4 regions of the Embleya sp. NPDC025285 genome follow, and region 4 is predicted to be linked to each of the others. Evidence: riboswitches for the same ligand, from Rfam matches in the RefSeq annotation. Region 4 holds a riboswitch; each other region holds the start of a gene.
What was found. Region 4 has a riboswitch for cyclic di-AMP ahead of ACZ4FV_RS23270 (transglycosylase family protein). Riboswitches for the same ligand answer to the same signal wherever they lie in the genome.
Positions count from the first base shown of each region.

Region 1 (4,349 bases), on a different contig from region 4:
GGCAGTTGCGCTGGTCGTTGGCCCGGGTCCTGGACGAGGGCGGGTCTTCGTCGGTGAACGGGTCGTCGTAGGCGTCGAAACGGCCCGGTGCGCCGGGAGCGGCCGGGCCGGCGCCGACGCCGGGTGCGGTAGGGTCGGCACCGCGAAGGGGAGTAGCCCCGTGAACCGGTCGTCGACATGCTGGAGTCCTCGGACTCCCGGTGGCCGGGCCCGTGCTCGACACGGGTGGGCGAGACCTTCGGCCAGGCATCGACGCATCCTCGTCTTCTCGTGGATGTACCCCGTCGTGCCGGGCCGAGTGGTCCTCCGGTTGCCGTGCGGCGCTTCGTGAAGACCCGGGGCCCGGCTCTCGCAGAAAGCCACCCGGAATGCACCTCGACCTTCTGGCGATCCTGACCGCCTTCGGGCTGATCTTCCTCGCCGAGCTCCCGGACAAGACGATGTTCGCGTCGCTTGCCATGGGCACCCGCATGCGTCCGCTCTACGTGTGGTTCGGCACCTCGACCGCGTTCGTCGTGCACGTCGCCCTCGCCGTCGGCGCGGGCGGCCTGCTCGGCCTGCTCCCCGGCTGGATCGTCAAGCTCGTCTCCGCCGCCCTGTTCGGCTTCGGCGCCTTCATGTTGTTGCGCGGCGGTGCGGGCGAGGACGACGAGGACACCGCGGGCAAGAGCGTGACCGGCTTCCGGCCGGTCTTCGCGACCGCCTTCACGGCCGTGTTCATCAGCGAGTGGGGCGACCTCACCCAGATCACCACGGCCAACCTGGCCGCCACGAACGGCACCTGGTCCACCGCGATCGGCTCGGCCGCGGCACTGATGTCGGTGTCCGCGTTGGCCCTGCTCGCCGGGCGGTTCATCGCCAAGCGCGTCCCGCTGCAAACGGTGCAGCGGATCGGCGGCCTGTGCATGCTCGGGCTGGCGATCTGGTCGCTGGTGGAGGTGTTCACCGGCTGACCCGCCCCCGGTGATGCCTCGCCCCTGCGGATGGCGGCCGCGCCGCGGTCACCCGACGGCGGCGGGACGGATGGGTGCATCGCCGGCATGTCCGGCACGACCAGTCGATCGGTTGCCCGAAATGTGATGTAGGCCGCATGGATAAAACGGACATAAATTATATAGCCGACTTCGAGCCGCAATTCATTTTCCGCGCTCCGCGACGAGTCTCGACTATTTTCCGTTACCGCACGATCACACCACTCTCCGAGATATCCCCTCGTCATCACCGGTACCCCGGAGCCGAACACGGGAGAGATGTCGCTTTTATTCCGCCTTTACCCGCAGGGCGAAGTCGGGGTTTCGGTTGTGATCAGGCATCCGCATTGCCTACCTTTCTCGCCGATTCACCTTTCGGGTGAACCCTGTCGCCGGTACGCCGAATCCCGTCGCCGGCAGCGGGAGGTCTACATCGAAGAATCCGACGGGAGCGGGGGAACCAGGTGAATCGCCGTGGCCGGGATCGTTCCGGTGACGGCTAGGGGTGAAGTCGCGTAACGCGACCGGGCTGCTCCAGTCCGAATCCGACAGCTCACCTCGTAGGCGACAGGAGAGGACCCCATTTCATGCTGTCCACAAACGCTCGCCATCGTGCCGCTCGACCCACCAACGTCCGCCGCTTCGTCGCGGCGGTGGGCATCGCCGGCATGGGTGTCGTGCTCCCGGTCGCCACCGCCGGTGCCGCCCCGGCGCAGGCCCCCTCCACCTCCGAGCAGTCCCCCTCCACCGTGCTGTCGGCGACCCCCACCGCGGCGGTCGACGCGGCCCCGGTCCAGGCCGCGCCCGCCGCGCCGGAGACCGACACGGCCGCCGACAAGGCCCGCTACGTGGTCCAAGCCGGCGACACGCTGTTCCGGCTCGCCCAGACCAACCAGGTCAACGGCGGCTGGCAGAGCCTGTACGAGCTCAACCGCGACGTGCTGCTGTCCGGCCCGGACCTGATCGAGATCGGCCAGACCCTGCGGCTGGACGGCTCGGCGCCCGCGGCACCCAAGGCCGCCGCGCCCGCCAAGCCGAGCATCAAGGTCCAGCCCAAGACCTCCGTCACGCCCGGCAAGACCACCCCCAAGCCGGCGAGCAAGCCGTCGGCCGACGTGTCGGTCAAGCCCGCCGCCAAGGCCCCCGCCAAGCCCGCCACCGGCGGCTCGAAGGGCAACCAGGCGCCGACCGGCGGCTCCTCGACCGCGTCGAGCAGCAAGGCCGCCCAGGCCGTGGCCTTCGCCAAGGCGCAGATCGGCAAGCCGTACGTGTACGGCGCCACCGGCCCCAACGCGTACGACTGCTCGGGTCTGGTCCAGGCCGCGTACAAGTCCGCGGGCATCTCGCTGCCCCGCGTGACCAACGACCAGTTCGCCGCCGACACGCGCGTGTCGGTCGCCAACCTGCAGCCCGGCGACCTGGTGTTCTTCTACTCCGGCATCAGCCACGTCGGCATCTACATCGGCGACGGCAAGATGGTGCACGCCCCGAACCCGCGCAAGTCGGTCGAGATCGCCTCGATCAACACCATGCCGATCGCCGGCGCCACCCGCCCGGCCTGATCGAACCGGGCAAACCGCCGCCGCCGGCGCACACGTGCTCCGGCGGCGGTGACACAACCGCATAGTGGGACGCGCCTTCGGCGCCGTGCCCTCCGACGACGGTCGGAGCGCGCGGCGCCGGCGTGCGTTTCGGCGAACGCGCCGGTCCCGGCGGGCGGGCGGACCGGGGCGCGGGCGTCAGAGCGTCAGAGCGTCAGAGCGTCAGAGCGTCAGAGCGTCAGAGCGTCAGAGCGTCAGAGCGTCAGAGCGTCAGAGCGTCAGAGCGTCAGGACGATCTTGCCCGTGACCCGGCCCGTCTCCCCGCGCTCGTGCGCCTTGGCCGCGTCGGCCAGCGGGAACACCGAGTCGATCGCGGCGCGCAGTCGCCCCGCCTCGACCAGGTCCGCGACCTGCCGCATGGCCGCGTGGTCGGCCTCGACGAGCATCTCCTCGGCCCGGACCCCGTACCGCTCGACGTCCAGGTCCCTGACGTTGTTCACGATGGCGACGAGCACGCCGCCCCGGCGCAACGTCCGTAGCGAGCGGGGACCGTACTCGCCGCCGACGCCGTCCAGCACGACGTCCACGTCCCGCACGACGTCGGCGAAGTCGGTCGTGGTGTAGTCGATCATCTCGTCGGCGCCCAGCCCGCGGACGAAGTCGTGCTTGGCCGCGCTCGCGGTGCCGATCACGTACGCGCCGCGCGCCTTGGCGATCTGTACCGCCAGATGACCGACCCCGCCCGCCGCGGCGTGAATCAACACCCTTTGCCCTTCCCGCAGTTCCGCGGTGTCCACCAGGGCCTGCCAGGCGGTGACCGCGGCCAAGGGCAGCGCGGCGGCCTGCACGTGGTCGATGTTGGCGGGCTTGCGCACCACGTGGCGGGCCGCCGAAACCACGTACTCGGCGTGCGCCCCGTTGCCGTACGGGTAGCTCAGCATGCCGAACACCTCGTCCCCCGGTCGATGGATCGTCACCCCCAGGCCCACCGCCTCCACCACGCCCGACACGTCCCACCCGAGCACGAACGGCGGTTCGCCCAGGATCAGGCCCGTGGCCCGATGTATCCAGTCGGTCGGATTGACGCCCGCCGCGTGCACCCGGACCAGTACCTCGCTCGGGCCGGGCGCCGGCCGCTCCAGGTCGAACTCCCGCAACACCTCGGGACCACCCAGCACATCCTGACCGACAGCGCGCATGTCACTTGCCTTCCGTCCGAAAGACCAACCCCCCACATCGTGTCGACCACGCGGTGCCCCGCACGAGCGTCCGGAACGACATGATGCGTACACTTCCGGACGTGAGCACAGTCGCGATAGCCGTCGCCGACGGGATCCTGCACTTCGAACTGGCCTTGGCCCACGAGCTCTTCGGCTCGGCCCCGCCGGTCCCGGTGGAGAGTTGGTACGAGCTCGTCATCTGCGGGGCGGGCCCCGTGCGGGCCGACGGCCGCTTCCTCCTCGAACCCGACTGCGGACTCGACCGGCTCGCCCTGGCCGACACCGTGATCGTCCCCGGGTGGGCCGACCTCGAGGCGGACCCACCGGCGGACCTCGTCGACGCCATACGCGCGGCACACGAGGCCGGGGCGCGGGTGGTCTCCCTCTGCACGGGCGCCTTCGTCCTGGCCGCCGCCGGCCTGCTGGACGGACGGCGGGCCACCACACACTGGTCGTACGCCGAGGCGCTGGCCACCCGCTTCCCCCGGGTCGAGGTCGACCCCGACGTGCTCTACGTCGACAACGGCAGCGTGCTCACCTCCGCCGGCAAGGCCGCCGCGCTGGACCTGTGCCTGCATCTGATCCGTCTCGACCACGGCTCGACGGTTGCCAACGCG
Region 1 covers NZ_JBVHLU010000113.1:21,728-26,076, forward strand. Annotated here, with positions in the region: gene ACZ4FV_RS43690 (TetR/AcrR family transcriptional regulator) at 1-71, shown strand, start outside; gene ACZ4FV_RS43695 (TMEM165/GDT1 family protein) at 369-953, shown strand; cyclic di-AMP (ydaO/yuaA leader) riboswitch at 1,396-1,552, shown strand; gene ACZ4FV_RS43700 (NlpC/P60 family protein) at 1,559-2,533, shown strand; gene ACZ4FV_RS43705 (NADP-dependent oxidoreductase) at 2,791-3,711, opposite strand; gene ACZ4FV_RS43710 (helix-turn-helix domain-containing protein) at 3,813-4,349, shown strand, end outside.
Region 1: it holds a riboswitch for cyclic di-AMP, as region 4 does, so the genes downstream of both, ACZ4FV_RS43700 (NlpC/P60 family protein) here and ACZ4FV_RS23270 (transglycosylase family protein) in region 4, are expected to answer to the same signal.

Region 2 (4,349 bases), on a different contig from region 4:
ACTCCCACTGCCCGATCCTGCGATCCAGTACGTCCAATGGGCCGGGCCGTCCTACGACGGCATCCGATGTGGAGGCGCCGATCATGGGCTGGAGAACCACCAGGAAGACCGCGGGCGCGGCACGATCGCCGGGCGATGCCACCGCCGGGGCGTCACCGGGGACCGGGGCGTCGCCCGTGCACCCCGTGGACGAGATGCTGCCGCCGGGGCGCATGCTGGCCGGCGCCCTGCAACACGTGGCCACGATGTACGCCGGGGTCGCCGCGCCACCGCTGATCATCGGCGGGGCGCTGGGCCTGTCCACCGCGGAGCTGACCACGCTGCTGGGGGCGAGCCTGTTGATCGCCGGGCTCGCCACGCTGCTGCAGACGCTCGGCTTCTGGCGGATCGGCTCCCGACTGCCGTTCGTCAACGGCGTCACCTTCGCGGTGGTCTCGCCGATCCTGGCGGTGGCCGCGGCCAAGCAGGACGCGACACTGCCGGTGATCTTCGGCGCGACGATCGTCTCGGGCGTGTTCTGCTTCCTGCTCGCGCCGGTCTTCTGTCGACTGATCCGCTTCTTCCCGCCGGTGGTCAGCGGCACGGTGATCACCTTGATCGGGGTGTCCCTGCTGCCGGTCGCCGGGAACTGGTCGCAGGGCGGCGACAGCAAGGCGGCCGACTACGGCTCGACGACCAACCTCGGGCTCGCCGCGGCGACGCTGGTCGCGATCCTGGTCCTGCACCGGGTGCTGACCGGTTTCCTGCAGCGCATCGCGATCCTGCTCGGCCTGCTCTTCGGCACCCTGCTGGCCATCCCGTTCGACAAGGTGGACGGCGGCGCCCTGGGCGACCTGGCCGTCTTCGAGGTCCCGCAGCCGTTCGCCTTCGGCGCGCCGCAGTTCGACGTGTCGGTGACCGTGTCCATGCTCGTGGTGATGATCGTCTGCATGACCGAGTCGACGGCCGACATCATCGCGCTGGGCGAGGTGGTGGACAAACCCGCCGACGACCGGACGATAGCCGGCGGCCTGCGCGCCGACGGCCTGGCCACCGCGCTCGGCGGGGTGTTCAACGGCTTCGCGTGCACGGCCTTCGCACAGAACATCGGCCTGGTCGCGCTGACCCGCATCCGCAGCCGGTTCGTGGTCGCGGTGTGCGGCGGATTCCTGGTCCTGATGGGCTTGATGCCGATCGTCGGCGGCCTGGTCGCGCTCGTCCCGCAGCCGGTCCTCGGCGGCGCCGGCGTGGTGCTGTTCGGCACCGTCGCGGTGGCCGGCATCCGCACCCTGGGCAAGGCCGACCTCGACACCGGACCCAACGCGCTGATCGTGGCGGTGGCCCTGGCCTTCGGCGTCTTCCCGATCGCGTTCCCGGACTTCTACCACGCGTTCCCGGACAAGGTCGCGATGATCGCCGAGTCCGGCATCTCGGCCGGCTCGATCATCGCGGTCGTACTCAACCTGCTGCTCAACCACACCGGATCCGCGTCCGGCGAAGCGGCCGACGAACCGGCGATCCCCGCCCCCACCCGGTCCACCGAACCCGCCGAACTGCCCAGCCGGGCCTGATCGATCGACGAAGCGAGCGGCAACACGGCCAATCGACATCCCGTTTCGATCACCACCGACCGGACATGGGCGTGGGCCCCGCCGAAGTACTCGACGGGGCCCACGTGTTGCCGTTCGTGTGTCAGACGGAGAGCTTGGTGCCCACGCTGATCACGTTCGGGTTGTCACCGATGACACCCGAGTTGGCGCTGTACAGGGCCTGGTAGCCACCCTTGACGCCGAGCTTGGCGGCGACGGAGGAGAGCGTGTCACCGGCCTTGACGGTGTAGCTGCCGGAGCCCGAAGCCTGCTTGCTCGCGGCCGACTTCGACGCGTCCTGCGCGGCGACGTCCTGCTTCGGCTGCACCCGGACCTTCGGCGCATCGGCGCCGGAGTTGCGCGGTGCGGTCTCGGTCGCCGACTCGGCCTTGGCCGCGGCCTTCGGCGCGTCCTGGGCCTTGGTCTTGCCGGTGGTCGAGGACTCGGCCGTGGCGGACGCGTTGCCGCCCTTGGCCAGACCGGCCTTCTGCGAACAGACCGGCCAGGCGCCGGGGCCCTGCGCGGCCAGCACGCGCTCGGCGACCGCGATCTGCTGTGCCTTGCTCGCCTGCGCGGCACTGGCCGCGTACTCGCCGCCGCCGAAGGCGTTCCAGGTGCTCGGGGTGAACTGCAGACCGCCGGAGAAGCCGTTGCCCGTGTTGATGCTCCAATTCCCGGTGCTCTCGCACTGCGCGACCGCGTCCCACGTGGACGAGGACGCCGCGTTCGCGCTGCCCGCCATGCCCACGAGGGGAAGGACGAGACCCGCACCGGCGGCGACGGCGATGCCGGCGCGACGGCCACGAGAGAGCGAGCGAACGGGAGCGGTGATGGCACGGAAGGTCATTGATTACCTCGTCGGGCGCCTACGAAGTTAGCTGTCGGGTTCGGACGATTGGCCCGGCCTCGCCTGAAAACAGGCATGGCTTCACCCCACGGCATCGACATTGCCGATGCCGGCACTCACTTGGTTCCCCCGCTCCTGCCGCCAGTCGATATCGACTGCTTCCCTCGGGCGGCGGCAGGATTCGGCGTACCGCCCGGGGAGTCCGCTTGTGCGAACAACCACGAAGCTACGCACCGGGCCGCCGGGTTGGCAAACATTTCGGGCGCTTTGTGAGGTGCCCCATAAGCAGGAATAACACCGATTTGCCCGATATGTCGCCATCCTCGCAGGTCACGGCGCCGGCGTCCACGGTGCGCGGCCGCGTGGTCACCCGTGCTTCACCGTCGGGCTATTCCGTCGCGGGCAGCTCCACAGGTACGACTACCCGCTCCTCGTCCCAAAGGAACGTCGCGCCGCCGGTCGCGAAATTGGCGACATCGGCCACCGTGGCCCGGCCCTCGGGCGAATCCAGGGTCGCCTGGAGACCCGCGCGAGTCGGCGCGTACAACCCGACCACCAGGTAATAGGGCGGCTGCGCGCCGGAGGGGTCCGGATCGCACTTGCCGATGGTCCAGCCGGTCAATCCCGGCATCGTGCGGGCGAGCGGGACGTGCTTCTCCCAGTAATAGGCGTCGAACGCCGCCGGGTCCTCGGGGTGGCCATACAGCACGGTCAGCTTGTACACACGCGACTCCTCGCGGTCGTGGTGGATGTGTCTCCTGCCGGTGGCGCCCTGTGCTTCCCGCCTCCGACGTGGGACGCCCTGTGCGTCCCACCGGTACCGCCCGGCGCCCGGCACGTGCTGCCCGGATTCGTACGGCGCGGCGCCTACCGGGCTCCGATCGCCTTGAACGCCCGCGCCTGCTCGGTGATGGCCGTCTCGGTCGGCAGCCGTTCCATGCTGGAGGCGCCGAAGAAGCCCACCACGCCGGTGGTGTGCGCCAGCACGTACGCGGCATCCTCGGGCTCGGCGATCGGCCCGCCGTGACACAACACCAGCACGTCCGGGTTCACCTCCGCCGCCGCGTCGCGCATGCGCTGCACCCGCTCCACCGCCTCGTCGAGCGAGACCGCGGTGCTCGCGCCGATGCTGCCCTTGGTGGTCAGCCCCAGGTGCGGGACCAGGACGTCCGCGCCGGCCGCGGCCATCGCGCGGGCCTGCTCCGGGTCGAAGACGTAGGGCGCGGTGAGCAGGCCGCGCTCGGCGGCCAGCCGGATCATCTCCACCTCCAGGTCGTAGCCCATGCCGGTCTCCTCCAGGTTCTGCCGGAAGACACCGTCGAACAGGCCGACCGTGGGGAAGTTCTGCACGCCCGCGAAGCCCATCGCGGCGAGCTGGTCCAGGAAGTGCGGCATGATCCGGAACGGATCCGTGCCGCACACCCCGGCCAGCACCGGAGTACCGTGCACCACCGGCAGCACCTCGCCGGCCATCTCGACCACGATCGCGTTGGCGTCGCCGTACGGCAGCAGCCCGGCCAGCGAGCCGCGGCCGGCCATCCGGTAGCGGCCGGAGTTGTAGATGATGATCAGGTCCACGCCGCCGGCCTCGGCGCACTTGGCCGACAATCCGGTGCCCGCGCCCGCGCCGATCACGACGCCGCCCTGCCCGACCGTCCTGTGCAGTCGGCCCCGCGCCTCGCGTCCGTCCATCTCAGTCCACACGTCCCTTCGTGATCATCTCGTGCAGTCGATCCGCCGCCGCCGTGGCGAACGCCGGATCGTTGATGTCCGTCGCCGCCTCGTGCAACTCGACGGCACTGCCCGCGAGTCCGGACCGCAACTCGTCGAACAGCGCCTTGTCGGCGACGGAATCGTAGAAGGGCGCGCCCTCGACGTCGATCGCCGAGACCCCGCGCAGTGGCAGGTAGAGGGCGGTGGGACCGGTCGCGGCG
Region 2 covers NZ_JBVHLU010000062.1:23,210-27,558, forward strand. Annotated here, with positions in the region: gene ACZ4FV_RS33065 (nucleobase:cation symporter-2 family protein) at 195-1,550, shown strand; gene ACZ4FV_RS33070 (transglycosylase family protein) at 1,672-2,415, opposite strand; cyclic di-AMP (ydaO/yuaA leader) riboswitch at 2,416-2,582, opposite strand; gene ACZ4FV_RS33075 (EthD family reductase) at 2,804-3,139, opposite strand; gene ACZ4FV_RS33080 (phosphoenolpyruvate hydrolase family protein) at 3,283-4,107, opposite strand; gene ACZ4FV_RS33085 (Tm-1-like ATP-binding domain-containing protein) at 4,109-4,349, opposite strand, start outside.
Region 2: it holds a riboswitch for cyclic di-AMP, as region 4 does, so the genes downstream of both, ACZ4FV_RS33070 (transglycosylase family protein) here and ACZ4FV_RS23270 (transglycosylase family protein) in region 4, are expected to answer to the same signal.

Region 3 (4,349 bases), on a different contig from region 4:
CACCTATCGCTACCCGAACGCGGGAGTGCGCCCGGTGCTCGGCGCGGACGGCCGGCTCACCGCTTGGGCCGTGCTCGGCGGGCGCGTCACCCGGTGGACCCAGGACGCCGTCGGCGGCCCGAACTGGTCCCCGGCGCACTCGATGCCCGGCCCCGGCGACGGCGAACTGGCCCCGGGGCTCGCCGCGGTGCGCATCGCGGACGGCCGGATCGCGGTGTTCGTGCTGCGCATCGGCGGTGCCCGCCGGGCCGATCGGGACCGGTTCGAGATCCTCACGGCGACCGAGACGACGCCCGGCGGCGAACTGGGGCCGTGGCGCGGCCTGGGCAACCCCGACGGCGACGGACGCGGCCCGGGCACACCGGTGGTCGGGGTGGACGGCGCGGGCGGGCTGTACCTGTTCGTGCGCGACCGGGACAAGGGGATCAGCGGCCGTCATCGGCCCGCCGGGAGCGACACGTGGTCGGCGTGGCGGGACCTGGGCGGCGGGGAGATCGTCGAGGGGCCCGGCGCGGTGACCCGCCCGGACGGCCGGGTCGTGGTCTTCGGCACGGCGCGTGAGGGCATTCGCTACTGGGAACCGGTCGGCGAGCGGTCGGGGCCGCCGCGCACGATCGCGGCCGAGCGACCGGCGGGCCCGCCCGCCGTGTCGGTGGGCGCCGACGGCCGGGTGGGTGTCGCCTACCGGCGGGCCGGCACACCGGAGATCGCGAGCGTGGTCGAGGGCGGGCCGAACGGGTGGGTGCCGGCCGACTCGGGAGCCGCGGGCGCGGGTTACGAGGCGTTGAGCCGAGTGCCCCGACCGGACGGCACGACGGCGACGCTGACCCGGGACGCCGACGGCCGGCCGATCGTCCTCGGCGCGTCCGGGGCGCCGGTCGTGCTCGACGAGCGCGCGGTCGCGGTCGATCCCACCGGCGCGCCGGACGGCGCCGGGCACGCGGTGGCCCTGTGGCTCGGTCCGGACGGTGCGCTGCGCACCGCGCGGCTGCCCTGACGGCACCGTCCGGGCACGCGCACCGGTCCGCACATGCGAATCGTCCGCACACGCGCACCGGTTTGAACACGCGAACGGCGGGCGCTCCCTGGAGGGAACGCCCGCCGTTCGATGCAGCGGGTGGAGCGGGTGACTCAGACGCTGACGCCGTGGCTGCGCAGCCAGGTCATCGGGTTGACCGCGGAGCCGTAGTTCGGCGTGGTGCGGACCTCGAAGTGCAGGTGCGGGCCGGTGACGTTGCCGGTCGCGCCGGAGAGCGCGATCTTCTGGCCGGTCTGCACCTTCATCCCGGCCTTGACCGAGATCGAGGACAGGTGCGCGTACTGGGTGTACTTGCCGTCCGCGTGCCGGATGACGACCTCGTTGCCGTACGCGCCGCCCCAACCGGCCGACACGACGGTGCCCGAGGTGACCGCGCGCACCGTGGTGCCGGTCGAGACCGCGAAGTCCTGGCCGGTGTGGCTGCCGCTGGACCAGCGCGAGCCGCCGGAGCCGAAGCTCGCGGTGAGCGTGGCGCCCGAGACCGGGGCGACGTACGAGCCGGAGGCGGTCGTCGTCGATTCGGTCTTGGCGGCCTCGGTCTTGGTGGTCGCGGCCTTCGGAGCCGGCTTGCTCTCCGTCTTGGCCTTCGGAGCCTCGGCCTTGGGGGCCTCGGTCTTCGGCGTCTCGGCCTTCTGCACCTCGACCTTGGGCGCGGCGGCCTCGGTCTTGGTGGTGGTCGGCGCGGCCTTGCCGTCGACCGTGAGCTTCTGGCCCGGGAAGATCAGGTCGGGGTTCTCGCCGACGACGGACTTGTTGGCCTCGTACAGCTTCGGCCAACCGCCGGGCACGTGCGCGGCGTTCGCGATCTTGGAGAGCGTGTCGCCGGTGACCACGACATAGGACGAGGTCGCGGCGGCCGGCTCGGTCTTGGGCGTCTCGGTCTTGGGCGCCTCGGTCTTCGGGGCCTCGGCCTTGGGGGCCTCGGTCTTCGGAGCCTCGGTCTTGACCTCGATCTTCGGCGCGGCGGCCGTCTTCTTCGGGGCCGGCTTGGCGGTCTCGGTCTTGGGAGCGGTCTTCGGCGCGGTCTTGCCGGCCGAGGAGCCGGTGTCGACGTCGGCGGCGGCGCCGCCTCGGGTCAGGCCGGCCTTGACCGAGCACACCGGCCACGCGCCGGGGCCCTGGCCCTTGAGGACCTTCTCGGCGATCGCGATCTGCTGACCCTTGGTCGCCAGGTCGGCGCGGGCGGCGAACTCCGTGCCGCCGAACGCCTTCCAGGTGCTCGCGGTGAACTGCAGGCCGCCGTAGAAGCCGTTTCCGGTGTTGATCTGCCAGTTGCCCGTGCTCTCGCACTGGGCGACCTTGTCCCAGGTGCTCACGGAGGCGGCCTGGGCGGTGCCCGCGCCGATGATCGGCATGGCGACGCCGACTCCGGCGACACCCGCCGCGGCGATCAGACGCGTGGTCCTACTGGTGCTGCGACGGCGATGACGCCCGGTTCCGGACAGCATGGCTGGATCCTCTCCCACGCCTACGAGGTGAGCTGTCGGATTCGGGCCGGAGATCGATAGCCCGGCCACGTCCCGAAGGACATGGCTTCACCCCAAGCCGTTCGCGGCGTCCGATCATCGAGATCGGGGCCGTTCGCGGCGGTTCACCTGTGGTTCCCCCGCTCCTGTCGTGTGGTGCTCGTCAGCCTCCCGAACGGCCGGCGACAGGATTCGGCGTACCGGCGATCGGGGTCCGTGTGGGATACGGACGGATCGAACGCTAAGCAGGCCTCGCCGAAGATCACAAGTCTGTGTCGGATAGACGTCGATTATCCGTTTTGCGGATGAGCGCAATGTAGATGATCCCTTACGGAAAGGACCGTAGTTGGCGTTCCGTGGTGGAAGGGCAGGGAACGCGTGACATCGGCCCTTGGTCACGGCGTACGCCGATCACCCGGGAAAGATCACCTGCGCCCCGTTCGTCACACCCGCATCGCGTGTGGCGTCGCGCGGACCGGGCCCCTGCCCACCGACAGGGGCGTACGCACCCGTGATCGACGTGATTCGGCCCACAGACGAAGCGCATCATGTCCGATTTGCCCCAGGGGGCTTCACTCTGCGTCGTCACGGGATCGCGACGCGACACCGCCCGCGGCGCCGGCTGATGCGCGGCGCCGCGGGCGGTGTGTGCGGGACTCAGCCGCGCTGCGCGCGCCAGCCGGCCCACGCGCTCTCCACCATGTCCGCCGTGTCGTGCCGGGCCTTCCAGCCCAGTTCGGTGGTGATGCGATCGGCGCTCGCGACCACCCGGGCCGGGTCGCCCGCGCGCCGGGGTCGCAGCTCCGGCGCGATGTCGCGCAAACCGGTGACCTCGCGGATGAGTTCCACCATCTCGCGCACCGACGTGCCCTCACCGCGACCGACGTTGAGCACCAGACGCGCGTCCGGGTCGGTGCCGAGCCGACGGGTGGCCGCCACGTGCGCCTCGGCCAGGTCCACCACATGGATGAAGTCGCGCACGCAGGTGCCGTCCGGGGTGTCGTAGTCGTCCCCGAAGATCACCGGCGCCTGATCGGCCGTCAGCTTCTCCAGCACCATCGGCACGAGGTTGAACACCCCCTCGTCCGCGAGCTCCGGCGCGCCCGCGCCCGCGACGTTGAAGTAGCGCAGCGCGGCGTACGAGATGCCGTGCGCGCGCGCCGTGGCCTTGATCATCCACTCGCCGACGAGCTTGCTCTCGCCGTACGGGTTGATCGGCAGGCACGGGGTCTCCTCGTCGACGAGGTCGACGTCGGGCATGCCGTAGACGGCGGCGCTGGAGGAGAACACGACGCGCGTGACGTCGGCCGCGACCATGGCCGCGAGCAGGACGCGCAGACCCTCGACGTTCTCCTCGTAGTAGTAGAGGGGGCGCGCGACCGATTCGGGCACCTGCTTCTTCGCCGCGATGTGCACCACGCCGTCCACGGCGTGCGCCCGGAACGTCTCGTCCAGCAGCGCCCGGTCCAGCACCGAGCCGACCACCAGCGGCACGTTTTCGGGAACCCGTTCGCGCGCGCCCGTGGAGAAGTCGTCGAGGACGACCACATCCTCGCCGGCCGCGAGCAACGCCCGCACGACATGCGTCCCGATGTACCCGGCACCGCCGGTGACAAGCCACTTCATGAGGCGACCCTACCCGGCATCCCGGGTTCGCGGAGGGTGCGCGAATCGCGCGTGGCGACCCCCGCGGCGCCCGCCCTCCAGGGTGCCTGACCCGGGGTCGGGTCGACCGTTACCATGCACAGGATCTCGTGGGCAGGGCGCATATTCGCCCAGGGGGGATCCTGCGTCGCTTCCGGGCGGCCACATCGGGAAGGGCGTAAAGCGCGTGCGACGCGACT
Region 3 covers NZ_JBVHLU010000014.1:50,151-54,499, reverse strand. Annotated here, with positions in the region: gene ACZ4FV_RS11910 (PIG-L family deacetylase) at 1-997, shown strand, start outside; gene ACZ4FV_RS11905 (transglycosylase family protein) at 1,132-2,484, opposite strand; cyclic di-AMP (ydaO/yuaA leader) riboswitch at 2,490-2,674, opposite strand; gene galE (UDP-glucose 4-epimerase GalE) at 3,163-4,131, opposite strand; gene ACZ4FV_RS11895 (acyltransferase family protein) at 4,337-4,349, shown strand, end outside.
Region 3: it holds a riboswitch for cyclic di-AMP, as region 4 does, so the genes downstream of both, ACZ4FV_RS11905 (transglycosylase family protein) here and ACZ4FV_RS23270 (transglycosylase family protein) in region 4, are expected to answer to the same signal.

Region 4 (4,349 bases):
CGTTGGCCGTGGTGGACTCGGCCTTGGCCGAGGACTCCTTGGCCGCGACCGGGGCCTTCTCCTTGACCTCGACCTTCGGCGCGACCTTCACGGACGCCGTGGTCTTGGTCTCGGTCTTCGGCGCGGCCGGAGCGGTCTCGGTCTTGGTGCTGCCGGACTCGGTCGAGGCCGAGGCCTTACCGGAGAGCGAGAGCTTCTGACCGATCTGGATGACGTTCGGGTTGCCACCGATCACCGAGCGGTTGTCGGCGTACAGCTTGTGCCAGCCGCCCTCGACATCCTTGGCGGCGGCGATCTTGGAGAGCGTGTCGCCCTTGACCACGGAGTACGAGGTGCTGGTCGACGCGGACTTCGCGGCGGCCGCCGGGACGACCTCGATCTTCGGGGCCGGAGCGGACTCGGCCGGCTTCTCGGCGGCCTTCGGGGTGACCTTGACCGTGGACTTGGTGCCGGGCGAGACGGCCGGCGCGGCGCTGCCCTTGGTCAGGCCCGCCGGGCCGGAGGTGTTCGGCCAGGCGCCGGGACCCTGTACGGCGAGAACCTTCTCGGCGATGGCGATCTGCTGGTCCTTGGTGGCCAGGTCGGCACGCGGGGCGTACTGCTGACCGCCGAACTCGTTCCAGGTGCTGATGGTGAACTGCAGACCACCGTAGAAACCGTTGCCGGTGTTGATGTGCCAGTTGCCCGAGCTCTCGAGCATGGCGACCTTGTCCCAGGTGGAGACGGAGGCGGCGTTGGCGGTGGCGAGACCGGTGACCAGCGGGGCGGCGACGATCGCGCCGGCCATGCCGAGGGTCAGCGCGAGACGCGTCTTCTTGGGCATGCGGGCAGGGGTGATGAACGACTGCACGAAGATTTTTCCTTCTCCCACGCCTACGAAGTGAGCTGTCGGATTCGGGCTGGAGAGTCTCGCCCGGCCGTGTTCGGCCCTCCTGAGGAAGGGACGGGCACGGCTTCACCCCAAGCCGTCGTCATGGGCGTCCGTGTCACGGACGCCCGGGACGGCATTCCACTTGGTTCCCCCGCTCCTGCCTTTCGGGTTTCGTACCGTGGCCTCGCTCCGGCGGCAGGATTCGGCGAACCGGGAGACCATTTCGCCGAGCACCGGACCGGTGTGGCGAAGCACCAAACTACGCACACCCTCGACTCGGATCCAAACATCACGTTTCGCCGAAACAGAAGAATCAGGGCGGAAGGGTGGAATATCGGGACCTAAAGTCCCGAGAAGCGTACGCATTGTGCCCGAATTGATGACATATAGTGGGTATTCGATTACTCAGGGCAGGAATCGTGAAAAGACGGTTTACGGTGCGTACGACCTCCTGACCATCGGTACCCGGCATGTGACGTGCACCATAGAGAGGGTCGATGGCCGCCCGATATGTACCGCTATCGGTCAGCCGAAAACCAGAGATGCCCCGGTGGCGGCGCCCAAGAGCGCACCAGCCACGGCTTGCGCGACGGTGTGGTGACGCAGTGCGACACGCGACCAGCACACGACGCCGACCGCGAGATAACCGGTCGACCACCACGGTCCGCCCGCGACGGCGAGCAACGCGACGATGCCGGACGCGACCGCGCAGTCGACGCTGATCTTCCACGCCGCGTTCACCACCAGCAGCACCACCGTCATGCCCCACAGCGCGAACATCGCGAACACCAGCCGGGACGGCGCGCCGGCGCCGAGCATGACCGCCGCGCCGATGCCGATCGAGGCCAGGATCACCGCGAAGATGCGCGGACGCTGCCGGCGGTCCACCACGTGCCGGTCGCCCCAGGTACCGCGGCGACGCTCCCACTCGATGTACCCGGCCGGAACGATGCCCGCGCACAGTGCCGCGAACAGACCCCATCCGGCGCCGGTCCACGAGTGGGCGACGAGCGCACCGAAACCGGACAGTCCGGCAAGGATGGTGTTGCGCGGCTGGAGGATGTCGGTGACCACCTGGGCGGCGCCCCGGACACGGCCCGGACCGGGAGCGGCGGTGTGCGCCGCGACCGGGGCCGACGGGCTCCGCACGACTGCGTTGTCCATCCGTGTACGGTAGCGATCGGCTCGGAGCCGCCCGCGCGCGGGCCGGTACGGAATCCGGCCCGACATGGTGATCGTCCCGGGCGTGGCCGAGACCGGCGCGACGGTGTCGCCGCCCCGGTGGACGCGCCGGCGCCGGGCGCTCGCCCCCGGCGCCGGGGGCGAGCGCCACCGGGGATCCGGTCGTGGGATCAGCGGTCGGGGGTGGACGGGCGGACGATGGTGGACATGTAGCAGCCGTAGGTGATGTTGCGGCAGTGGATCTCGGTCACCTCGGGGTCGGCGAGGATCTCGGCGAGGGCGGGCTCGGGGTTGTCGGTGTCGTGGAGGCGTGAGGTGGGGTGGATCCGTCCCCGGGCGTCGTAGGCGCGAAAGACCTGGGGCCGGGCCCGCCACTGGGGCGGGTAGGCGTCGGTGCTCGGGCCGGGGCAGGCGTCGGCGTGCGCGAAGACCGGGCCGATCTCGCGGTACGGGCTCGCCGGGAGCGGCGGTTCGTAGCCGAACAACATGAGCCGCTCGCCCGGCTCGGCGTCGCGCAGGCAGCAGCGCAACGGTTCGCCGCCGCCGGCCGTGTGCGCTTCGACCGGGTGGCCGGAGACGTCCAGGCCGGTGGCCCGGACCGAGGCGAGGAGCTCGGCGGGGATCGCTCGGACGACGAAGGTGCGGGTATCCGCGGAGGTGGTCATGCCTCCAGCGTGGACGCGGCCGGGACACGGTGCCGGCGGCAATCGGACACCTCGTTCGGCACCCGGCCTCACCCGGCTCGACCGTCGAGACGACACCAATCCCGGCGGTAGGACGCCCAGTCCGTGTCGGTCGCGGCGAAGTCGACGTACAGTGCGACGCCGAAGTTCGGTCGGCGCGGGTCGTGTCTGGTCAGGCCCAGGCGGACACCGCGCACCGCCGCCGCGACCGTCTCGGCCGAGCCGTGATGACCCCAACTGTTCGCGTAGTAGGCGGGCAGGCCCATCAGCAGGTCGACCCCGGCCGGCGTCGCCTCCAGGGCGAGCTCGGTCTGCTGCGCGACGTAGCCGCCGTACAGCGACTCCAGCGGCATCGCGGTGTCATAGGACATCAGCGCGATCTGGTCGACCCGCCGCGCGACCTGGCCGAAGTATCGCTGCGACCACCACTTGGGGTGATCGCGCAGCGCTTGGAAGACGCTGTGCAGGGACGGCAGCGGATCGATCTGCGCGGCGGCGACCGACAGCGGGACGCCGCGCGCACGGGTCAGCGCGTGGGTGGCGGTGAGCACGGTCAGGAAGTCCTCGTTCCCGGACCACACCGGTTCCAGATCGAGGTGCACGCCCTCGAAGCCGGCGTCCAGGATCTGCGCGGCCGACGCGGTGATCGCCGCGCGCACCGGCGGGCGCTCCAGCCGCAGCCCGGGCCCGCCGTGCGAGACGATGTCGCCGAGCCAGGCCTGCACCCGTACGCCGGGCAGTTCGCGGTGGACCGCGTCCACCAGTTGCCGCGCCCCGGGGTGGGCGGAGGGCGGCAGCGTGCCGTCGTGTTCCAGGGGCCCGGCGTGCACGTACAGGTCGTGGATGCCGGTGCCCCGCAACCGCTGTGCCAGTGCGGCCAGTTCGGCCGCCCCCTTGCGTCCGTCCACCCATGCGTGGCCGAGCCAGATCGCGTCCCGGCCGCGGGTGCGGGCCTGGTCCGACGGATCGCCCGCGTACTCCAGCCGCAGCGCCAGCGCGGCCGCGCCCACCGGCAGCAGCGGCAGACTCACCAGGATCAGCAGGATCACGGTGATCCGCCGCTGGCGACTCCACGACCGCCACCGTCGCCGCAGCCGGCCCCCACGCGGTGGCGGGGGGACGTCGGGCTCCGCCGCGGGAGCGTCGCGCTCGGCGGCGTCGCCGACCCCGCCCTCAGCCGCAGCGTGTGCACCGACCTCCGCGGGCTCGTCCGGGCCTGGCGCGGTGCTCTCCTCGGCAATCCGCCCCGGTTCGGCGATGGCGATACGGATCTCCCCCCTGTGTCGTGGCTCTCGGGCCCGGGTCGGGGGCCGGCGAACCGCTCGGTCGTGGCCGGCGGGCCGCACATGACCGCGGACGGGTGTCCGGGCCGGCGACCCGGGTCGCCGGCCCGGGAGATCTGCGTCGACTCCCCCTGCTACGGACGCGCTCGGGTACGGAACCGTTCCACTCGGCGGTGATGCCTCCCGGCGATCGGCCCGTCCCGTTCCATGCGCGGGTTCGACGCGGTCCGGGAATAGGGGTGCGTGGTCATGGGCGGGGTGCCCCGATCGGGTTGGGTACCGGGATCAGGCCGCTGTCCACGAGGTGTCGGCCCAGCGGCGCGGCCAGCC
Region 4 covers NZ_JBVHLU010000034.1:22,149-26,497, forward strand. Annotated here, with positions in the region: gene ACZ4FV_RS23270 (transglycosylase family protein) at 1-823, opposite strand, end outside; cyclic di-AMP (ydaO/yuaA leader) riboswitch at 856-1,051, opposite strand; gene ACZ4FV_RS23275 (hypothetical protein) at 1,397-2,035, opposite strand; gene ACZ4FV_RS23280 (DUF1203 domain-containing protein) at 2,224-2,718, opposite strand; gene ACZ4FV_RS23285 (glycoside hydrolase family 18 protein) at 2,787-3,977, opposite strand; gene ACZ4FV_RS23290 (SCO6745 family protein) at 4,267-4,349, opposite strand, start outside.